Regions from separate parts of the Brevibacillus nigriterrae genome, predicted to be linked through region 1. Evidence: riboswitches for the same ligand, from Rfam matches in the RefSeq annotation. Region 1 holds a riboswitch; the other holds the start of a gene.
What was found. A riboswitch is a leader RNA that binds a small molecule or an ion and turns the genes downstream of it on or off. The one in region 1 is predicted to bind FMN.
Positions count from the first base shown of each region.

Region 2: linked by a shared signal. The riboswitch ahead of ACPW7N_RS10060 (hypothetical protein) and the one ahead of ribD (bifunctional diaminohydroxyphosphoribosylaminopyrimidine deaminase/5-amino-6-(5-phosphoribosylamino)uracil reductase RibD) in region 1 are both predicted to bind FMN.

Region 1 is NZ_JBNCMT010000019.1:15,828-27,474, forward strand. It holds gene tadA (tRNA adenosine(34) deaminase TadA) at 1-346, shown strand, start outside; gene ACPW7N_RS14870 (pseudouridine synthase) at 391-1,119, opposite strand; gene ACPW7N_RS14875 (TerC family protein) at 1,194-1,877, opposite strand; gene ACPW7N_RS14880 (YkvA family protein) at 2,077-2,358, opposite strand; FMN riboswitch at 2,656-2,801, shown strand; gene ribD (bifunctional diaminohydroxyphosphoribosylaminopyrimidine deaminase/5-amino-6-(5-phosphoribosylamino)uracil reductase RibD) at 2,947-4,050, shown strand; gene ACPW7N_RS14890 (riboflavin synthase) at 4,074-4,736, shown strand; gene ACPW7N_RS14895 (bifunctional 3,4-dihydroxy-2-butanone-4-phosphate synthase/GTP cyclohydrolase II) at 4,781-5,983, shown strand; gene ribH (6,7-dimethyl-8-ribityllumazine synthase) at 5,992-6,459, shown strand; gene ACPW7N_RS14905 (Bug family tripartite tricarboxylate transporter substrate binding protein) at 6,651-7,682, shown strand; gene ACPW7N_RS14910 (tripartite tricarboxylate transporter TctB family protein) at 7,758-8,213, shown strand; gene ACPW7N_RS14915 (tripartite tricarboxylate transporter permease) at 8,230-9,756, shown strand; gene ACPW7N_RS14920 (ATP-binding protein) at 9,908-11,521, shown strand; gene ACPW7N_RS14925 (response regulator) at 11,511-11,647, shown strand, end outside.
Region 2 is NZ_JBNCMT010000011.1:6,712-18,358, forward strand. It holds gene ACPW7N_RS10035 (class I SAM-dependent methyltransferase) at 1-296, opposite strand, end outside; gene ACPW7N_RS10040 (M42 family metallopeptidase) at 309-1,364, opposite strand; gene bcp (thioredoxin-dependent thiol peroxidase) at 1,395-1,865, opposite strand; gene ACPW7N_RS10050 (helix-turn-helix domain-containing protein) at 2,049-2,669, shown strand; gene ACPW7N_RS10055 (ECF transporter S component) at 2,723-3,325, opposite strand; gene ACPW7N_RS10060 (hypothetical protein) at 3,340-3,567, opposite strand; FMN riboswitch at 3,563-3,709, opposite strand; gene ACPW7N_RS10065 (ABC transporter permease) at 3,776-4,564, opposite strand; gene ACPW7N_RS10070 (ABC transporter permease) at 4,569-5,363, opposite strand; gene ACPW7N_RS10075 (ABC transporter ATP-binding protein) at 5,356-6,366, opposite strand; gene ACPW7N_RS10080 (glutamate-1-semialdehyde 2,1-aminomutase) at 6,551-7,843, shown strand; gene ACPW7N_RS10085 (hypothetical protein) at 7,920-8,060, shown strand; gene ACPW7N_RS10090 (glutamate synthase-related protein) at 8,521-11,647, shown strand, end outside.

The sequences.
Region 1 (11,647 bases):
CGGTCGGGGACATAACTTGCGAGAAACCAGGAAAGACCCCACCCTGCATGCAGAGATGATTGCGATCCGGGAAGCAAGTGAGCGGCTAGGGGGATGGCGGTTAATCGGCTGTACGTTATACGTCACATTAGAGCCCTGTCCGATGTGTGCTGGGGCTATTGTCCAAAGCAGAATCGAGCAAGTCGTCTATGGAGCACCTGATCCAAAAGCAGGGTGTGCAGGTACACTGATGAATCTTTTGGATGAGCAACGCTTTAACCATCAGGTTCCGGTTTTGCCCGGAGTGCTGGAAGAAGAATGCGGGAATTTGTTGCGGGATTTTTTCCGAAGTTTGCGTAAGAAGTGAAGTAACAATCGTCATAAAAAAGAAAAAGGATAGCCACCCGTGGGCTATCCTTTTGTTGCACCGTTACGCAAGCTTTCCAGCTCGTCTTCCGTTAATTCACGGTATTCGCCTAGTCCAAGTGATTCATCCAGATGAAGCGACCCCATACGAAGGCGTTTCAGATAGATTACTTCTAAATCATAGGCAGCAAACATGCGTTTTACCTGATGGAATTTGCCTTCCATGATGGTTACACGTATTTCCGAGATCGGGCCAGAAGAGAGAATCTCAAGGCGTGCTGGCAATGTCTTGTACTCATCATCCAAAACGACACCTTCAGCAAAATAACGAATGTGCTCTTCCGTCACAACCCCGTTAATCCGGGCGAAGTATTCTTTATCTACTTTTTTCTTGGGCGAAAGCAGACTGTGCGATAGCTGCCCATCGTTGGTGAGAAGGAGAAGACCTTCTGTATCGATATCGAGGCGCCCGACAGGATGTACTTTGATTGCCCATTCAGTCGGTAACAGATCGACAACTGTTTGATGTCTGGGATCTTCTGTTGCTGAGATGACACCAGGTGGTTTATTTAACATGACATAAACCCAGCGTTTGAAATTAAGTGGTTCACCATCGACAACAATGGTTTGTTCTTCAGGGATTACGTGCATTCCCGGGTCTGTTGCCACTTCACCGTCAACTTCAATAATTCGTAGTTTCACCAGTTGCTTTACTTCTTTACGAGTGCCCAGCCCCATACTGGCTAGGACTTTATCTAATCGTTCACGTTTCATTGATTCGATTTCCTCACTTTACCTGCATCATATGTTTAATATTGTCCTATTGGATGGTGAAATGCAAGGATGTGTTAGGAAGAAGCCTGATTTACTTTGCCTTGATTTTTCATTTTGCCCAATATCAGTACACCAGCTACAATGGCAATCGTTAATCCCCACTTGAGCAGAGGATTTTCTACGAAGAAACCTTTTAGGAACGGCTCGTCTACGATCATTTTGGTCGCTGTCCAAGCGAGAACGGCTGAACCAATATAGATAATCGAAGGGTAACGCTCCACCCATTTCAGGATTAACGTACTTCCCCAAACTACAATCGGCACACTGATTAAAAGTCCCAACACCACCAGCAAGAAGCTGCCATGTGCTGCGCCGGCAACAGCAAGCACATTATCCAATCCCATAACGGTGTCTGCAATAATAATCGTTTTAACGGCACCCCACAGATTTTGTCCCGCTTGCAAATTGCTGTGATCTTTTTCTTCAACGAGAAGCTTATAGGCAATCCAGATGAGCATCAAGCCTCCGAAGAGCAACAGACCGGGAATTTTCAATAACCATACGACGGCAAGAGTTAAAAGTGAACGAATGGCAATGGCTCCAAGAGTACCCCAAAAAATAACCTTTTTTTGCTGATCTTTCGGCAGGTTTCGTGCGGCTAGGCCGATTACGATGGCATTATCTCCAGCTAAAACCAGGTCAATGACAACGATAGCAAGCAATGCAGACCAGAAATCGGGTGTAAATAGGAAATCCATGAAGAACACTCCTTTGCTTTTCATATTCAATATTTGCGTAAAGCCCCTTCTTTATGAAAAAGAAGCTTTACAGTGGGTACATCAAGCAAAGGTCTTGCAAACAACCTGAGGTTGCCAATAAAACCGGGGAAGAATTCCCGTATTGACGGCTTTACTGTAGCTGCTACTCCCCTTTGTAAAAAAGAACGGAAGCGGATGGTTACGTCGTGATGAGTTGATACTTGTCTTTCAAGCTTTGTGGTGCTGTCTTAACGATTTGTTGCAGAATAAACGTGAGAACCATGACATCGTCCAGAATGCCAAAGAACATCAGGAAATCCGGGATGGCATCAAAGGGAAACAGGGCGTATCCGACAAGCAGCAAAACGGAAAACAGCTTCTTTGGCAAGGGTACCTCTCGAGATGAGAAGAAATCCAGCAGGAACGGAACAAATCGTCTAATGTTCAGAATGAATTTTACTCTTCGAAAAAATCGAACCATCCATGTCTCCTCCTTGCAATAAAAAATGACCCTTACCAGTGCGGTAAAGGTCATCATAAAAATAAATACCTCTACCAGTCTCTCGGTAAAGGTCTCGCTAACAACGTGTGTTGCCAACAAAGCCGAGGGGGACACCCTGGAATGACGACTTTGCTGTACAGCTACTCCCCTTTAGAAGGAAGATATTAAGATTTATTTATATGATAAGTGGGAATAATGCAGTTAGTCAATACCTAAATGTGTAAAAGAAAACTATAATTTTTCCTTCTTTGTATGCTATACTTGCCCTAATTGAAAAGCAACCTTCAGGGCAGGGTGAAATTCCTGACCGGCGGTGATGACGTAAGTCTAAGCCCGCGACTCACCACTCGGGATCAAAGTGTGGTGACTGACTTGGTGTGAATCCAAGGCCGACGGTATAGTCCGGATGGGAGAAGGTATTTGTAGCTGTTTTCCTTTTTTAAACGAAAAGGTGAAACAGCTTGTTCCCGTATGCCCTAATTCACATTAGGGCATTTTTCTTTTTCTGAAGAGAAGGTGCAATTCAATACAAGAACCACCATGTCATAAAGAAAGGAGGACGAATAGTTGAGAGATGCAGACTTTATGAGGACGGCAATCGAACTGGCGAAAAGCACAACGGGTCAAACTAGCCCCAATCCCATGGTAGGAGCAATTGTTGTAAAAGATGGCGCGATCGTTGGAGTGGGAGCTCATCTCAAAGCAGGAGAACCACATGCAGAAGTACACGCCTTACGTATGGCTGGAGAAAAGGCGCAAGGTGCTACGATTTATGTCACCCTTGAGCCATGCAGTCATCATGGGAGAACACCTCCATGCGTAGAAGCGATCATCCGTGCAGGGATATCCCAGGTGGTTGTGGCAACAGTTGATCCCAATCCGCAGGTGGCAGGACGGGGCGTAAAGATGCTGCAGGAGGCGGGTCTGGACGTGAGAGTAGGCGTGCTGGAGGCGGAGGCACACGAATTGAACGAGGTATTCTTTCACTACATCACGACGGGAAAGCCTTTCGTCACAGTGAAAACAGCGAGTACACTCGACGGGAAAATTGCAACGGGAAGCGGGAATAGCAAGTGGATTACCGGGGAACAGGCGAGAGAAGAAGTCCATCTCATGAGACACCGTCATGACGCCATTTTGGTCGGTGTAGGTACGGTGATTCAGGATAATCCTGCGCTTACAGCCAGAGTAAACGAGCAAGGAAGACAACCGGTTCGCGTCATCCTTGATACGCATCTGCGTATTCCGATGACAGCAAGGGTAATCACAAATAGTGAAGCTCCTACATGGATTATTACTTCAAAAAATGCTTCACCTGAACGAATCACGGCGCTAACTTCCGGGCACGTACATGTGATTGTACTGGACAGTGAGGCCGTAACGATTCAAGCGGTTCTACAAGTATTAGGGGAAAACGGCATTACTTCGCTTTTTGTAGAAGGTGGCAGTGCTGTAAATGGATCGTTTCTTCAAGAAAAGGCGATCAATAAAGTAATCAGCTATCTTTCCATGAAGCTAGTCGGTGGAGCACTTGCTCCTACAGCTTTTGGCGGGGAAGGCTATACAACGATGAATGAAGCGGTCAGGTTAAACAAGGTGACCGTTGAGCAGGTTAGTGAAATGGATTGGCGGGTTTCCGGGTACCCTGTTTGGGACAATGACGTGCTGTAATTGCGCAAGAGGAAGTGAAGGGTATGTTTACAGGAATTATCGAGGAAGTTGGCTGGATCGAAAGAGTCGAAGGAGGGTCACAGGCAGTCAAGCTTACCGTAAGGGGCAAGAAGGTGCTCGAAGGGGTTAGTCTCGGGGACAGTATTGCTGTTAACGGCGTTTGTTTGACTGTTACAAGGTTTACCGGGACATCGTTTGTTGTCGATGTAATGCCAGAGACACTTCGCAAAACCAGTTTGAGTCGGGTACGACCGGGAATACCTGTCAACCTGGAGCGGGCCATGGCTTTGGGAGATCGCTTTGGCGGGCATATCGTATCTGGGCACGTGGACGGAATTGGTACGATTTTTTCTCGCCAATCGTATGGCAATGCGATACTTTTCCGAATTACGGCTTTGCGAGAACAACTAAAATACATGGTCCCCAAAGGGTCGATCACAATTGATGGAATCAGCCTGACCATTATCGATGTAACAGAAGAAGATTTTACGATTTCCATTATCCCGCACACCCTTGAGCATACAAACTTACGGATTAAGCAGCCAGGGGATATTGTGAATCTTGAGAACGATATGTTAGCGAAATATGTTGAACGGTTACTCACGTGGCAGACGGATGACAGACAGCAGGCAGGGGACAAAGCGCATCTCGGCCTGGAATACCTAAAGGAACACGGGTTTGCCTAAAGGGTAGGAAGTTCAAAAAGGCCGGAGACTCCAGGAGGAAGCTGATGTTACATTCAATCGAAGAAGCACTAGCTGATTTGCGAAATGGGAAAGCAGTAATAGTTGTAGACGATGAAGATCGTGAAAATGAAGGGGATTTTGTCTGCATGGCAGAAGCGGCTACTCCCGAAATGATCAACTTCATGGTTACGCATGGGAGAGGTCTCGTGTGTGTGCCAATCTCAGAAGAGCGGGCAGAATCATTAGGGCTCAAACCAATGGTAGCCAATAACACGGATAAGCAAGGAACGGCATTTACCGAATCAATCGATGAAATATCTACACATACAGGTATCTCATCCTTTGAACGTTCACGCACGATTCTGGCGATGATTGACCTGGCGAAAGGAGCTTCTGACTTTCGAAGACCCGGTCACATTTTCCCGCTTGTTGCCAAAAAAGGCGGGGTATTGCGAAGAGCAGGTCACACGGAGGCAGCAGTTGACCTGGCACGATTGGCAGGAGGATTTCCGGCGGGAGTTATTTGTGAAATCTTGAATGAGGATGGGACGATGGCTCGATTGCCCCAGTTAGCTGAAATTGCCCAGCGCTTTGATCTCAAGCTGATTTCCATTGAGCAGTTAATCCAGTACCGAACCCAAAAAGAGAGTTTGGTTACAAGAGAAGTAGACGTCCAGTTGCCAACCGAGCATGGGGATTTCAGAATCGTCGCCTTCACCAATGAAGTGGACAACAAGGAACATGTTGCTCTGGTCAAGGGAGATATCACTACGGGTGAGCCTGTTCTGGTTCGGGTACATTCGGAATGTTTAACAGGAGATGTATTTGGATCATACCGTTGCGATTGTGGCCCGCAATTACATGCTGCGCTCAGGCAAATTGAGCAAGAGGGCAGAGGAATTCTGTTGTACATGCGCCAAGAGGGGCGTGGGATCGGGTTGATTAACAAGCTTCGGGCTTATCAATTGCAAGAACAAGGAATGGACACGGTCGAAGCCAATGAAAAACTGGGCTATCCGGCTGACTTGCGTGATTACGGGATAGGTGCGCAAATCCTTAAAAATTTGGGGGTAAGCCAAATCAGGCTAATGACGAACAATCCTCGCAAATTGAGAGGACTCAAAGGCTATGGATTAGAGGTAGTCGATCGAATTCCGATTGAAATAGCAGCACACCGTCACAATCAGCAATATTTACGCACGAAACACGAAAAACTGGGACATCTATTACAGATGATTAAGGAGTGAAGTATTCGATGAAAACATATGAGGGATATTTAGTCGGAACCGGATTGCGAATGGGGATTGTTGCTGGTCGATTCAATGAGTTCATTGTAAGCAAACTGGTAGGCGGGGCGACTGATGCGTTGAAACGGCACGGGGTTAACGAAGAAGATATCGAAATTGCCTGGGTACCGGGTGCATTCGAAATTCCGTTGATCGCACAAAAGATGGCAGAGTCAGGAAAATACGACGCTGTGATTACGCTTGGAGCGGTAATTCGAGGCTCTACTCCACATTTTGATTATGTCTGCAATGAGTGCGCAAAGGGTGTCGCATCGATTTCTTTGCGGACAGGCATCCCTACGATTTTCGGTGTTTTGACAACGGATAGCATCGAGCAGGCAATTGAACGGGCGGGAACCAAAGCTGGCAACAAAGGCTGGGAAGCGGCTACGGCGGCTATTGAAATGGCTTCTTTAAGTAAGCAATTCGCAAAGTAAGGATGTACCTCTAATCAGAACCATCTGGCAGGCAGTAAGCTTGTCAGGTGGTTTTGTCTATTTTGTGAACTTTATGAACTTAATTATGCTAATCGTCTTTATCCAACTTATGTTCGTAAACTATAAATTCTGAAAATTGGGTGATAAGATTCCTTCAAGAGAAAGTAAACGCTTTCAAAGGGGGAAGTTTCATGAAAAAGAATAAGTGGATTCTTGCATTAGCATCAGGTTTGTTAGCTGTAAGCTTGACTGCCTGTGGTGGCGGAGGAACGGCACCTGCAGGAGGGGGCAAAGATAGCGCTGCAAGTAAATATCCAGAGAAACCAATCATTGTAGTTGCACCATCTGGAGCAGGTGGCGGGTGGGATAAAACCGCACGTTCCTTTACCAAAGTTCTTTCAGAATCCAAAATTGTTGAGCAAACCATGACAGTCGAGAATAGACCGGGTGGCGGCGGAGCGGTATTCATGGCCGAATACGCAACACAGGACAAAAAGAATGATTACAAGCTTTTCGTAAGTTCTCCACCGATTCTGATCAATAATTTGAAGAAAGAAGGAAATAGCCCATACGGTTATCAAGATACGACTCCATTGGCACAGTTGACCAAAGATTACGGAGCAATCGTAGTAGCATCCGGTTCAAAATACGCTGATCTGAAGGCACTTATCGATGATTTGAAAGCTGATCCTACCAAAGTTACTTTTGCAGGTGGATCTGCACCGGGTTCCATGGACCATTTGGTTGCGGTACTGCCAGCATTTAAATCCGGAATCGACCCAAAATCCGTGAAGTATGTGTCTTATGATGGTGGTGGAGAGGCGATTGCTGCATTGCTCGGCGGCAACGCAGACGTAATCGCTACGGACGTATCCAGTGTGGGTGAATATCTGAAAGCAGGCAAAGTGAAAGTGCTGGCCGTTTCTGCAAAAGAAAGACTTCAAGGTAATTATAAAGACATTCCAACGATGAAAGAACAAGGGGTAGACGCTGACTTCACAATCTGGCGTGGTGTATTCGGTCCAAAGGAAATGTCAAAAGATGCAAATGCTTACTGGACAGAAAAAGTGAAAGCTCTCTCCGATAGTGATCAATGGGGTAAAGAGCTTCAAGCAAATGGTTGGGAGAAAGAATTCAAGAGCGGGGACGAATTCAAATCTTTCCTTGGCGAGCAAGAAAAATTGTTAAAAGAACTGCTGACCGCATTGAATATGGCGAAATAGTTATTTCGCTCCTGAGTAGGAGGGGAAGGGTCTGCTCTTCTCCTCTATTTACTCTCAGCAAAGGAGGTACAGAACGTGAGCAAGACATTTGATCGATTTGCAGCATTAGCTTTTTTGGCCATTGGTATAGCTTTTGCCATAGAAAGCCGAAATATTTCCGAAACTGCCTATGGCAGCAACGTTGGGCCCGATATTTTTCCGATGGGGCTTGGAGCTTTACTTGTCCTGTTAAGTATCAAACTTTTCACAGAAACATTGCGGTATAAAGATGCGAATAACAAAGGCAATGCCTTGGATTATAAAAGATTTGCCATCATTCTCGTCGCTGCTGTACTATATGGACTTTTTTTAGAGGATTTGGGCTATATCATCTCTACGTTCTTATTCTTGCTGGTTGGCTTTCAAACGATGGAAAAAGGAAAATGGATCTCAACCTTCATAATCTCGGGATTATTTGCAGGGGGAGTTTATTACGTATATGTTCACATTCTAGAAGGAACCTTACCCGGCTGGCCGGTCTGGCTAAGTTAAGGAGGAGGTCACAAGCATGAGTACAATGGGGTATTTACTTGATGGTTTCAGTGTTGCACTTCAATGGAATAATATACTATTCGCTTTTGTAGGTGTTTTGATCGGTACGGCTGTCGGGGTGCTCCCTGGGATTGGACCGATGAGTGGGGTAGCACTTTTGATTCCAGTTACAGCTTCATTTACAGGGGGATTACCTCCAGAAGCTGCGGCTACTAGTTCGATCATTTTACTTGCTGGTGTTTATTATGGAGCAATGTATGGAGGATCAACAACTTCGATTTTGCTCAATACGCCAGGAGAATCCTCTTCGGTGGCAACGGTATTGGATGGTTATCCTTTGGCAAAGCAAGGACGAGCTGGAGCTGCTTTATCGATTGCAGCCATCGGATCGTTTGTCGCAGGGATTGTTTCACTTGTAGGGTTAGTTTTTCTTGCGCGACCACTATCAGAAGTAGCTCTAAAACTTAGTCCTGCCGATGAATTTTCCTTGATGATTCTTGGGTTGTGTGCGCTTAGTGGATTGGCAGGGAAATCTACTACCAAGGCGTTGATCATGACTGTATTTGGCTTGCTGCTCGCCACGATTGGAATTGACGCTGTGTCTGGCGTTACACGTTTTACTTTTGAAATGCCACAATTGTATGGTGGACTGGAGTTCTTAACAGTAGCAGTCGGATTGTTTGCTCTTGGAGAAGTATTTAAAACGATTCTTGAAAAAGATACGAATAATGGTGAAATTGCCAAAATCAATAAATTGCTCCCTAGCAAGCAGGAGTTAAAAGACAGTGTTGGACCGATCATTCGTGGTTCACTGGTGGGATTTTTTAAAGGAATTGTGCCTGGTTCTGGAGCTACCTTAGCTTCTTTCCTTGCCTATCTATTGGAGAAAAAAATCAGTAAAAATCCGGAGAAGTTCGGAAAAGGAGCGATTGAAGGTGTTGCTGCTCCTGAATCAGCAAATAACGCTGCTTCGGGTGGAGCTATGATCCCCCTATTAACTTTGGGTATTCCCGGCACAGGGACTACAGCCGTATTGATGGGTGCTTTAATTATGTATAACGTTCAGCCAGGCCCGTTATTATTTGAAGAGCATCCATCCATTGCTTGGGGATTAATTGCAAGTATGTTTGTAGGAAATCTCATGCTGCTTATTCTCAATTTGCCTTTAGTGAAAATTTTTGCAAAATTGATTGAGACTCCAGCAAAATACCTGATTCCGATGATCATTGCCATTTCCTTCTTTGGAGTATATGCAGTACAAATGGCCACTTTTGATCTAATGCTTTTAATTGCTTGTGGTGTTGTCGGTTATTTCCTTGCGAAAAATGACTTCCCAATGGCTCCGCTTGTGTTAGGTCTTGTACTAGGTCCAATGATTGAAAATAATATGCGTCGGGCGCTTACCATTTCCAATGGTGATTTTATGGTCTTTATTGAAAAGCCAGTTTCCTTGATCTTTTTGATCATTGCTGTTTTGTGGATTACCGTACCTGTAATCATGAAGCTGAGAGGGAAAAAAGTGATTGTTAATGAGGAAGGCTAATCCAAATAGCTGATACGTAACGGCTTGTTTTAATTCCAATTGGGAGTTGAGCAAGCCGAATCGTGATTTACGGACTGTACACGTATGCAATGATTGATTACAGTTAGCTTACCCGTACTGGCGGCATTTTTGAAAAGGAGGTGGGACATCAATGAAGTTGCAATACAAGCTGATGCTGCTCATCTGTTCGTTGTTGTTTATCGTGATCGTCGCAATCGGTGCTATTTCTCAAATCATGCAGGCACGGGCGCTTAAAGAACAGATCGGATTGCGCGCATTGAATGTAGCTGTCACTGTGGCTTCCATTCCTGAAATCAAGAATGCTTTTAGCCAACGGGAGCCCTGGACTGTTATTCAGCCAATTGCGGAAAAGGTACGGCTGAGAACAGGTGCTGAATTCGTTGTAGTAGGAAACAGAGAAGGAATTCGATACTCCCATCCCATTTTTGAAAGAATCGGCAAGGAAATGGTTGGCGGAGATAATCATCCTGTTTTGGCAGGTCAATCGATCATTTCTGAGGCTGAGGGTTCCATGGGTCGCTCGTTGCGAGGAAAAGCACCAATCTTGGATGATGATGGGAATGTAATCGGAATCGTTTCGGTAGGTTTTCTTATCCGGAACATTGAAAATGAAGCCATCTATTCTCTGCATAGACTTATTTTGTTTGGCACAGCGATGCTTGTCTTGGGGATTAGTGGGGCCATTCTGATTGCCTACAACGTGAAACGATCAATTTTTGGTCTGGAACCGACGGAAATCAGCCGTTTGTACCAAGAGAAATTTGCCATTCTGGAATCGATTCGGGAAGGAATCATTGCCGTTAATACAAAGGGCACCATTACGTTGGCCAACCAAACGGCTGTCAAACTTTTGGGGCTAGCAGAAGGTACGGATATTACGGGGAAGTCCATCGCTGATTTCATTCCTACTTCACGTATGCTGGAAGTCACGCAATCGGGAAAAGCTGAATTTGATCAGGAGTTGGTGCTGGGAGACAATGTTGTCGTTGTGAACCGCCTGCCTATTTACGATCATAAATCTCGGATCATCGGAGCGGTGTCCAGTTTCCGAAGCAAATCCGAACTGTATCGCTTGACAGAAGAGGTCACACAAGTACGCAAATACGCAGAAGCCTTACGTGCACAGACCCATGAGTTCTCCAACAAGTTATACATGATATCTGGCTTGATTCAACTGGAATCCTATCAAGAAGCACTCGACGTTATTACACAGGAATCGAATGTTCAACAGAACTTGATTCAATTTATTATGAAGGAAATCCCTGATCCGATGATAGGCGGGCTGTTGATTGGCAAGTTTAATCGTGCCCAGGAGTTAAAGGTGAATCTAATTATCGATCGAGAGAGTTCCTTGCGGGATGTTCCCAAAGGGTTGGACCGTAATGCAATGGTTACGATTATTGGAAATCTGCTTGATAATGCCATGGATGCCGTCCTGGAAACCGATCATCTCGAAAAGGTCGTGACGATCTTTTTCACGGATTTAGGTGATGATCTGATTATTGAAGTAGGTGATAATGGGAAAGGGATTCGCGAGGAAGCAGCCGATAAAATATTTGAGTTGGGGTATTCAACTAAGAATGGCCTGGATCGAGGATTTGGACTGGCTCTGTTGAAAAAAGCAGTTTCACAATTACAGGGATATGTTACATTCTCCCGAAACACACTCGGTACGGGAACTCTTTTCACTGTCGTCATTCCTAAACATGCTGGTAAAGAAGGTGACCCGAAACATGCAGGGTGAGGCTGTTACAAGTAAAATATCGGTTTTGATTGTAGAAGATGATCACCGGATAGCTGAAATCAATCGTCGTTTTGTCGAGAAGGTAAGAGGTTTTGAGGTAGTAGGAATTGCAACCGATCAGACACA
Region 2 (11,647 bases), on a different contig from region 1:
TTCTTCTGCAAATCGAATGTGCGCATATCGCCTTGGACAAAATTGATCTTGTCAACGACTCCAGCAACTTCCGCCTTGCGCTTTGCTCTTTCTAACATCTCAATGGACAAATCCAAACCAGTGACCGCTATCCCCTCCTGAGCTAACGGGATGGTAATGCGCCCCGTTCCGCAAGCGAGGTCAAGAACCTCACCTTGATTCCCACGAGCTACGTCCAGATAGAACGGAATATCACCTGTCACCCCACGCTGGGTAATATCATAATAATCGGCCCATTGATACATGTTGACTGCCATGTTGCGTTCCTCCTAGACGACCATCTCCGGTGATGTAATATAGGCAAGTACCAGTTTGGCCGTGTTTTCGAAAGCGTCCCGATGTGTACGTTCATGAGAATGAGAAGCATCGATACCTGGCCCAATCAAGCCATGCGCAATGTCATACCCTGCTCGAAGCGCAGCACTTGCATCCGATCCATAGAAAGGATAAATATCAACCTGATAATTCAAGCCATGTTCTTCTGCTAAACGTACAAAGTGCTTGCGCAACTCGTAATGATACGGGCCAGATGAATCTTTCGCACAAATAGAAACACAATATTCATCCGTTGTTTGCCCATCCCCGATTGCACCCATGTCAACAGCTACATACTCCACTACTTGCGAAGGAATATTCGAGTTTCCGCCATACCCGATTTCTTCATTATTACTAATTAGAAAATGGGTGGTGTATGGTAAAGTTGTCGCTGTATCCTTCAGATGTTGAATAATACCGAACAAAATGGCAACACTTGCCTTGTCATCCAGATGGCGGGACTTGATAAAACCACTCTCTGTAACAGTCACTCGTGGATCAAAGGAAACGAAGTCACCTACACGAATGCCCAGTGCAAGTACGTCTTCTTTGGAGGTTACCTTCTCATCGAGACGAACTTCCATCAGATTTTCTGTACGCTCCATCTTCTCTGCTTCACGTCCATATACATGAACTGAAGCTTTGGTCGTAAGAATCGTGCCTGTATAAATTCGTCCGTCCCCTGCTTCAATCTGGCAGTATTCACCCTCAACTGCATTCCAACTAAAACCGCCAATCAACGCCAGTTTCAGTCTGCCGCTAGGCTTGATCTCTTTGACCATCGCACCCAATGTATCTACGTGCGCTGTTAGCAAACGATGTTTCTCATCATCCGCTCCAGGAATAGTGGCGATGATTGCACCTTTTTTCGCACGAGTGAATTGTACTCCCAAGCGCTCGAGTTCCTGAGCAATCCAGCCCATAATTTTTTCCGTATTACCAGAAGGACTTGGTATGTTAGCCAGTGTACAAAACGTTTGAATCATCGTATCAATTGGTAATCGACTCATTGCAACTCTCCCTTTCGTTATTCATCGTATCTATTTCTGCTTGTGTTCTTTTATGTATTCGAGTATTTCCTGCACATGACCCTTTACCTTGACTTTCGGCCAAATCCGTGCAATCTTTCCTTCCTCATCAATCAGGAACGTGGCACGTTCAATCCCCATATACTCTCTGCCGTACATTTTTTTGAGCACCCAAACCCCGTACTCCTCCGCCACTTTGTGATCGGTATCTGCCAAGAGCGGGAAGGGCAGTTCATGCTTTAGCGTAAATCGATCATGCAACTTCACTTCATCAGGACTGATACCTATGACGACTGTGTTATATTTACCAAAATCCGAGTGAAAATCACGAAAATCGCACGCTTCTGTTGTACAACCAGGTGTTAAATCTTTAGGGTAGAAATACAGGACGACATTTTTTCCCCGCAAATCATGAAGTGAAATCGTCTGATGATTACTTGCTTCCAATGTAAAATCGGGTGCATCTTGTCCGATAGAGATCATCTGCTTCCCCTTCCTTACTGTAAGTAGAGTCTGTATTATTTTAACAAAAGAAATCATCCTATGAAAGAATCAAACCTTGTCCATTGCGCATCCTTCAATTAAGAGATACAATATAATAATGTAAATTAAAATTATAAAGAAATATTAAATGATGCTAGTAGAATCTGGACGGTGAAATCGTTAATGAGAGAGTTTTACGATGTGACAGACCCGGAAGCGCTTAAATGCCTGGCGATCCCTGAGCGTGTGAAAATCCTTGAATTGTTTGAAGATCTCGAACCACGTACAGCAAAACAAATTGCAACTGAGCTTGGTGAAAATGCTGCCCGCTTACATTACCATGTGAAAGAACTGGTTCGTGTGGGTTTGCTTGAACAAGTTGATACTCGTGTAAAAGGTTCGATTGTTGAAAAATATTACCAACCAATTGCCAAAGTGATCACGGTAAACCTGCGTGTCATGATTGAAGAGAATGCGCAGCAATTGGGCGATGTGATGTTCTCACCGATTCGCACTACTGAAAAAGACCTCATGCGTACACTGAATCACTTTGTTGCAAGTGATGTGGATATGCGTAAAGAATACCAGGATACGTTTGCCTATAATGTAACTGAAGTATTTTTGACTAAGGAAGAGCGCAATACCTTTGTTAGCGAATATAATGCGCTTATCCGTAAATACAAAGATCTTAAAAGTACGACCGACCGTCGTAAATTCAAGATTTTAAACATGCTCTTCCCTCTCTCCGCTCCAGATCCGACTGATGATGCTGATGAGCCATTCATTGATGCAGATGAACTGTAAATTAACAGTATAAACAAAAGGAGCATTCCGCTTGGATGCTCCTTTTATTCGTTTTATACACTCATCCGAAGACGTGGTGATAACTTCACATAAATCAGATAGGCAACAATGGCCACCGCAATACCCTTAATCATATTAAATGGAGCAATCCCTTTGATGATCAATGACCACAAGCTGCTCATTTGGAAGGTTTGAAGCAGGGCATCAACCGGCATGGAGTACAAAGCAGCATAAGCCGGAATCAAAACGAAGTAATTCGCAATCGACATGATCACTGTCATCAGTATAGTACCCACCGACAACCCCACTGCAAAGCCAAGTTTGTTGTTTATCATCCGTTGAATCATAATCGCTACGGAAATATAACTGGCTCCAGCAATAAAATTCGCAATTTCCCCAACTAACAAACCATCTGTATTTTTCAACAACAAATGCAATATATTCTTGATCAGTTCAATCATTATGCCCGCTACTGGACCAAACATCAGACCACCAATTAACCCTGGCAAGGTACTGAAATCAAGCTTCAAAAAGGTGGGGATCAATGGCAGCGGAAATTCAAGATACTGAAGAATGAAGGCAACCGCTGCAAAAAGCGGAATGGCTACCAACTTTCTCGTTTTTGCCAATTGACCTACATGTTGTGTTTGTTGCATGTGACCATCTCCTCTTATTGTTTTCCCTTCTTTTGAGGAATGGCAACAGTTTGACGCCACGACCTTCCGCCAACAAACAACAAGCCCCCGAAGCTAAGTAACTTCGAGGGCATCGCAGTAGCTAGACGAGACCTATGCAAAACGATACGAGAAACCAAAGACACTTCATAGAAATGAAGAGCCCCTTCGCTTCTGCCAGTCGCATAAGCAAACAAGCACGTGAACAAACGTACTGTCGTCATCCTTCTCCCATCCAGACTGTACTGTCGGCTCTGGATTCTCACCAGATCCTGCACTCTTACCCATCGAAAGGCTTGAGGCTCGCGGGCTTACACTTTTGTGATCACCGCCGGTCGGGAATTACACCCTGCCCTGAAGGAATATGTGATTTTCACGTGGCTATTATACTAGGAAAAGAACAACCTTGACAATACTATTCTTTCTCAAGCGTCAGGAACCCGCTCCACGATACTTTTTCACTCCCCAGTTCCAGATCATGATTCCCAGCGAAAAGAAGATAATCCCCATGACCGGAGTGAGCATCGTGTAGGTGTACCAGGTTTCTTTACGAAGAAAGTAGGCCGATGGATAAAAGCCTACGAACGCAAATGGCAGAATCCATTTCAGAATAAACTGGATCACATTGTTGTACACGTTGATTGGATAGCGTCCATAGTTTTGGATATTCCAGATCATCGGAGCGATTCCCGTTCTCGAGTCAGAAAAGAAACTGACAGCTGCAATCGCCGTATAGACACCTGCGTAGATGAAAACGGCACTGATCACCAAAACAATAAACACGAGAACATCGTACCAGACAAACTCCAGATCCAACTGAACAGCTGCATAACCCATAATAATCATCCCTGTAATGACACCGAATATCCGGTCAGGGGCAATCGATTCCAAACAAATCTGCACCAGATTATGTACTGGGCGGGTTAGCACCCGATCCATCTCTCCACGGATGATATATCGTTCGTTAAAGTCCCAGAACCCAAAAAACATCGTAAACAGAGCGTAGGGAATCAGGAAAAAACCGTAAATAAAAATAATCTCGTCACGAGTCCAGTCTTTCAATGTGGAGACGTGCTGGAATACAACCAGAATAAAAATCAGGTTAATCACTTCAAAGACAAGATTTGAAATCAACTCACCGACAAAATCCATCCGGTAGGTTAATCGTCCTTTAAAATACTGACTGAGATACTGACTAAATAACACATAGGTTTGTCTCATCAGATTACCCTCCTTGCACGACGAGCTTGTATCTCGCACGACGCCACAGAATTGTAATCGGCAACAACAGAAGAAGGACCCACATCACTTGCAGCCCGATCACTTCCCACGCTTTATCTGCACCAATCGCCCCTGCAAAAATCATACTGGGGTAATAGTTAATCGCCTGGAAAGGAAGAAAGTGCAGAATCGATTGTGCCCACAAAGGGAAAAAGCTGATCGGCAGGATTAATCCGGACAACAGGTCCGATACAACGCGCTTCGCCCGCATCATCCCTTCATTTTTCAGGAAGAAAAAGGTTAGCACACCTGTCAGTAAATTAATCTGTGTATTGATTACGAATGCCATCATCAAACTTAGCAAATAGATTCCCCACGTCTGTAGTGAGGACGGGAAATGAACCGGAATAAACAGGCTGACGAGAAAAATCCCCGGTGCGGCAAAAAACAGGAAACGAAAGATCCCTTCCCCCAATGCTTGCGCCGTCTTCACAGACAAATAGTTGTAAGGACGGATCATCTCGATGGCTACCTTTCCTTCCCTCACTTCCTGGGCGATCTCCTGGTCAATATTATTGAAATAAAAAGCTCGGGACATCCAGGCAATCGCAACGTAAGCCGTCATTTGAATCGAAGTCATTCCAGCCAAATTCTGTTGCTCGCCGTAAATAGCTCCCCACAAGAAGTAATAAGCGCCAATGTTGATCCCATAAATAATGATTCCACTGTAATAGTTTACTCGATAGGCCAACATCGTCAGGAAACGAATTCGTATTAGCTCTGCGTATAACTTACCCATAGCTCGCAACCCCATTATCCGTACTGTAAATGTTGCGAACGATATCCTCGGTGCTTGATTCCATAATTTTGACGTCACTTACTTCCAACGCCGTCATCACCGTAGAAAGAAGAAACGGAAGCATTTCCTGACTTCGCTTCAGCACAACTCGAATGGCATATTCATTCTCCACTTCCAGCTCACAGGGCAAATCAGTAAGAACAACACGCAGTTGATCGAGGGAAATCTTGCGTTTGAACTGAAAAACGACCTCTGTCCCTCCGCCCCACTTCTCCTTCAAGTCTGTGAGCTGCCCGTCAAAGATAAGTTTGCCTTGGTCCATTACAAGCACTCGTTTACAAAGCGCTTCAATATCTGACACATCATGCGTGGTAAGCAGAATGGTCATTTTCTCCGTTTCATTTAAGTTCTTGAGGAATTCACGAATCTTTTGTTTCACCAAAACATCCAGACCAACTGTCGGTTCATCCAAAAACAACAAGGCAGGCTTATGAATCAGTGAAGCTGCAATTTCACACCGCATCCGTTGACCCAAACTGAGCTTGCGTACCGGTTGATTGATAAATGAACCAATGTCCAACTCTTCAATTAAGCGGTCGAGCCACAGTTTACCCGCCGTCTCTTCCATTTGATACACATGACGAAGCAAACGGAACGACTCCATCGGCGATAAATCCCACCATAGTTGTGAGCGCTGACCAAATACAACCCCGATAGATTTCACGTATTTCTCCCGTTCCTTGAAAGGAACATAGCCGTTAATTTGAATCTCCCCATCTGATGGAGTCAAAATGCCCGTAAGCATTTTGATTGTCGTCGATTTCCCAGCCCCATTCTCACCAATCAAGGCAAACATTTCGCCAGGCTCTACATCAAACGAAACACCATCTACTGCTCGAACCGTTTTATATTCACGATTAAACAAGTCTCGAAATGCTCCTGCAAGACCCGATCTCGCCTGATGGATGCGGAATACTTTCTGCAATCCTTTCACATGGATCATGACTGCACGTCCTCACTATATAAAAATTAAGTAACTTTACACTTGTAAGTGTATATTAGTATCCCATATTTTTGCAAAGCCCAAAATGCAAAACTCCCACATCATCAGGTGTGTTATCATAAGATTTGACTGTTCATCGATTGTATCAACGCAAGCCAGTAAAGAAGAAAGAGAGGAATACATAATGAATCGCGAAAAATCTCAACAATTATTTGAACAAGCTACCGGAGTCATTGTCGGTGGAGTAAATAGCCCTTCCCGTTCATTCAAGGCAGTTGGCGGAGGCGCTCCGGTTGTCATGGAGAGAGCAAAAGGCGCTTATTTCTGGGATGTAGACGGAAACCGATATATCGATTATTTGGCTGCTTACGGCCCTATCATTACAGGGCATGCTCATCCGCACATTACACAAGCAATCACCCGAGCAGCAGAGAATGGCACCCTCTACGGCACACCTACTCCTTGGGAAATTGACTTTGCTCACATGATCCGGGAAGCGATTCCCTCGATGGAGCTGATTCGCTTCAACAACTCCGGGACGGAATCTGTCATGACCTGCATCCGTGTCGCCAGGGCCTATACAGGCAGAACCAAAATTATGAAGTTCGCCGGATGCTATCACGGACATTCTGACCTAGTACTCGTCGCAGCAGGCTCCGGCCCATCTACTTTAGGTATTCCCGATAGCGCAGGAATTCCCCAAAGTATTGCAAATGAAGTAATTACCATCCCATTCAACGATCCTGACGCCTTCACGGATGCGATCAGTAAATGGGGAAATGAAACAGCAGCCATTTTAGTAGAACCAATTGTCGGCAACTTCGGAATTGTAATGCCACAGCCGGGCTTTTTGGAGCATGTATCCAAACTGGCGAAGGAACATGGCACCTTAGTAATTTATGATGAAGTAATCACGGCATTCCGTTTCTGTTATGGCGGCGCACAAAATCTGCTTGGCATGGATCCCGATTTAACAGCGTTAGGCAAGATCATTGGCGGCGGACTTCCGATCGGCGCATACGGCGGTAAGCGGGAAATCATGGAACAGGTGGCTCCGCTGGGACCTGCGTATCAAGCAGGAACGATGGCTGGTAATCCTGCATCAATCTCGGCAGGAATCGCTTGCCTGGAGGTGCTGAAACAACCAGGTGTATATGAAGAATTGGATCGATTGGGCGGTATTCTGGAGAATGGAATCCGAGAGGCTGCGGACCGCCACCATATTACCATTCAAATTAACCGTGTAAAAGGAGCACTTGCCGTTTATTTCACGGATCAACCGGTGACGGATTATGAAGGGGCACAGAATGCAGATGGTGAACAATTTGCACGCTTCTTCCGTCTTCTGTTGGACGAAGGCATTTGCCTTGCACCATCCAAATACGAAGCATGGTTCGTCACAACTGCACACACCGAAGAGGACATCAGAGAAACCATCGCCGCAGTGGACCGTTCCTTTGCTAAATTAAACCGATAAGATCATTTCTGTTGTTGGACATACTACTTGTGACTTCGAAAACTCGGGCGGTGAACGCCTGTAATAGGAGGTACATATGTCCAAAGGCGAAAAGTCTTTTCCACAAGCTCCTGAAAAAACAATTCAAGACCCAAAAATGGGCTCAAAAATGATGGAGGTCACAGGTTTCCAGAAGCCCCGCCTGACCGAGCATCATAAACCACAGGAAAGCAAATGACCATCTGTGGAATAAACATGCAATCACAACTTGAACACCCTTCGCTTCATGAAGGGTGTTTTCTATTATTATCGCTTTATTTCCATTTATCGCTTTCACGTGATAACAAGCTACACGATGTATACCGTATTCATTTTATGGATAAAACGGAATTTTCATTCTCTTCTGCACATGTAGAAATAGCCGTACGTTCTTTTCAGTAAATATTGTTTTATCAACAAAATCCGAATGAAATTTTCATTTTTAAAAACAAAATTCGTCATTCGCCTATATTTCTCACGGAAGAGAATAAAATATTTTTCGCATAAAAACGCTTACATTCGTATAATTAACCACAAGCATTCTTGTTTAGCCCCTTTATTCATGTTATTCTTATGGTACTTTTACTGGAAAGGACTAAAGTGTGCGTCCAGTGGATCTTTCATGAAGGAGGTGGAGGGTCAGTCTATCTGACCAAACAATGGAGAGAAAAGAGAAAAGAGAAATCATTGAGCAATTCCAAGGTTATCAAGCGATTGAACATGATAGCTGTGGAATTATCTGTATCATCGAAAAATCGGGGAAGGCCTCTCGAAAGAACCTGGACGAAACCATCCGCTCCCTTATCCAAATGGAACACCGCTCCGGCTTTATTGATGGAGAAGGTGATGGTTGCGGATTGCTTACAGATATTCCACGTGTGCTGTGGAGCCAGTATCTGCACCAAGCAAATCTGGAGGCAGAACTTAGCTTTAGTTCCCGTTTTGCTGTTGCACATATATTCGTACCTCGCAAAGATCACGATGAATTGGCAGTAAAAGAAGGCATTCGCCAAATTTTTGCTAACCATCAATTGCACATCGTATTAGAACGTGTCGATCAGGTGCATTCCGAGGTTCTCGGCAAAAATGGTAAACTCGATGAGCCTTCCTTCTGGCAAATCGCTATCATTCCACAAGAGAATGCTCCTTTTGCCGAAGGTGCCGCCTATGCTGCCCGATTATTTGAAGCTCACGTAGCGATCGAGGAACAATACAATGTTCATGTCGCTTCCCTGAGCCCTTATTCTGCCGCTTATAAAGTGATGGGCGCTGCCAATATCCTGCCCAAGTACTTCGCCGATCTGAATCACGCTGATTTTGCTACAAGCGTAACCATTGGTCATAATCGTTATTCAACAAATACACTGTCTAACTTTTTCCGTGTCCAACCATTCTCCCTGTTAGGACATAACGGTGAAATCAACACCATCAGCAAGCTGGAAGAAGAAGCTGAAATGCTTGGTGTTCCACTGGTTGTGGGCGGAAGTGATTCCCAAAATCTAAACAGAACAATCGAAACATTCATTCATCGATATCGATTTAGTTTATTTGAAGCATTGGAGGTCGTTTTCCCTCCTATTCACCATGAGATGAAAGGCTTCTCTCAGGATCTTCAGGATTTGTACGTGACCTTGCGCCAAGCTTGGGGGCACTTTGCACAAGGGCCTGCCGGGATCGTTTCTCGCTATGGTCATGAGTGCGTATTTAGCGTGGATTCACTTGGTTTGCGCCCGCTCTGGATGGTGGAGAGCGAAACTTCCTTTTACTTCTCTTCTGAACAAGGGGTCATAAACGTTCGGGACATGGTCAGAGAACCGAAATCAATTGCACCTGGTGAAAAAGTAGGGATCACTCTATTGCCAAATGAAGGAATTGAAGTCGTTTATCATCATGACCTCCAACAAAAAGTATTAGAGCGTTTCCGTGAAAAAGCAGAATTCAGCGGAAGCCGTTCTCATCTCTACTTTGATTACAAAGCAGAATCGTGCACTGCTGAACCTGATATGCCGGAACCAACTTCTGCGGTATTCAGCGCCTTCGGTTGGGATCGTGAACAAATTCAATTAATTGAACAGATCGCCTCCAATGGCGTGGAACCAATCCGCTCGCTCGGGCATGACGGTCCACTTGCTGCGCTCTCCAAAGAACGTCAAAATATCGCTGACTTCATCAAGGAAAGCGTAGCCGTCGTAACCAATCCAGCCATTGACCGTGAGCGGGAGATCGAACATTTCTCTACTCGTGTCATCATTGGTCCACGTGCGGAATTTTCATCAAAACAAGTTTCCGGCAAACGCATTGAATTGCCTTCGCCTCTTTTATTCGAGGGACAATCACTTCAGCAGCTTGCTCAGGATCAAGGAACATACACACTGGAACAACTGGTGATGACCTTTAACGACAACCCTTCTAGCGTCGTCATCCTGTCAACCCATTTTGCTGAAGAAGAAGGGCTCGCAGCAGGTCTCGAACGGATTGCACAAGAAGCTGTGCAAGCGGCTAAAAATGGTGCTGCACTGCTTTTGCTGGACGACACGCAAGCACATAGAGACGGTCATTGCTGGATTGATCCATTGCTTGTGACCGCAAAAATTGATAAAGCATTGAAAACGAGTGAGACAACGGACGGGTCGAATCTGCGCCGTAAGTGCAGCATTATCGTTCGCTCCGGGGCAATCCGCTCGCTCCATGATATCTGTTTGCTGCTCGGATCAGGTGCGGACGCACTCTCTCCTTACGTCCTGTTTGCACTTGGATACGCCAAGGGACAAACAAAATCGGTAGCAAACCTGTACACGACGCTGACTAAAGGCATCGAGAAAGTCATTTCTACCATTGGTATCCATGAATTGCGGGGCTATGGTCGTTTGTTCTCTTCAATCGGGCTTCATAAAGACGTAGCCAACGTATTGTCTATCGTAAACTTCTGCGGCTCAGAACAGGCTGGCACATCGTTTAGTGATTTGGAAGCAGACAGCAAACAGCGTGCCCTTGATTTTGCCAATGAAGGCGCTCGTGAAAGCAAAACATTTCATATCTTCCCACGTCTGTGGAAGCTGATCGGGCAAATTGCTGCTGGTGAAATTCCTTATGCAGACTATGCGTTAAAACTGGACGAAACCGAACGTGAAAATCCGATTGCGATTCGTCATTTGACAGACATTCAATTCGAAGGAAGTACTCCGATCGAGCCAGAAGCGGTAAACATCGGGGTTGGCGATCATTCGCTGCCGTTTATCATTTCTTCCATGTCATTCGGATCGCAAAACGAAACCGCCTTCCGTGCCTATGCGGAAGCAGCCGATCAACTGAACATGATCAGCATGAACGGTGAAGGCGGCGAAATCAAAGACATGTTGGGCAAATATCCGCGTACACGGGGAATTCAGGTGGCGTCCGGACGTTTCGGGGTCAATATTGAATTGGCTAACTCTTCATACCTGTTGGAAATCAAGATTGGTCAAGGAGCAAAACCGGGCGAAGGCGGCCATTTGCCTGCTTCCAAAGTTACCGAGAAAATTGCAGCGGCACGTAACGCAACAGTGGGCTCAGATTTGATCTCACCTTCCAACAATCACGATATTTACTCCATCGAAGACCTTGCTCAAATGATCACTGAATTAAAAACAGCAAACGCACAGGCAAAAGTGTGTGTAAAGGTTCCTATCGTTCCCAACATCGGTACCATTGCGGTGGGCGTAGCCAAAGCAGGTGCGGACTACATTACCCTGTCAGGTTTTGATGGTGGTACTGGTGCTGCTCGTGTCCATGCTCTGCAACACGTCG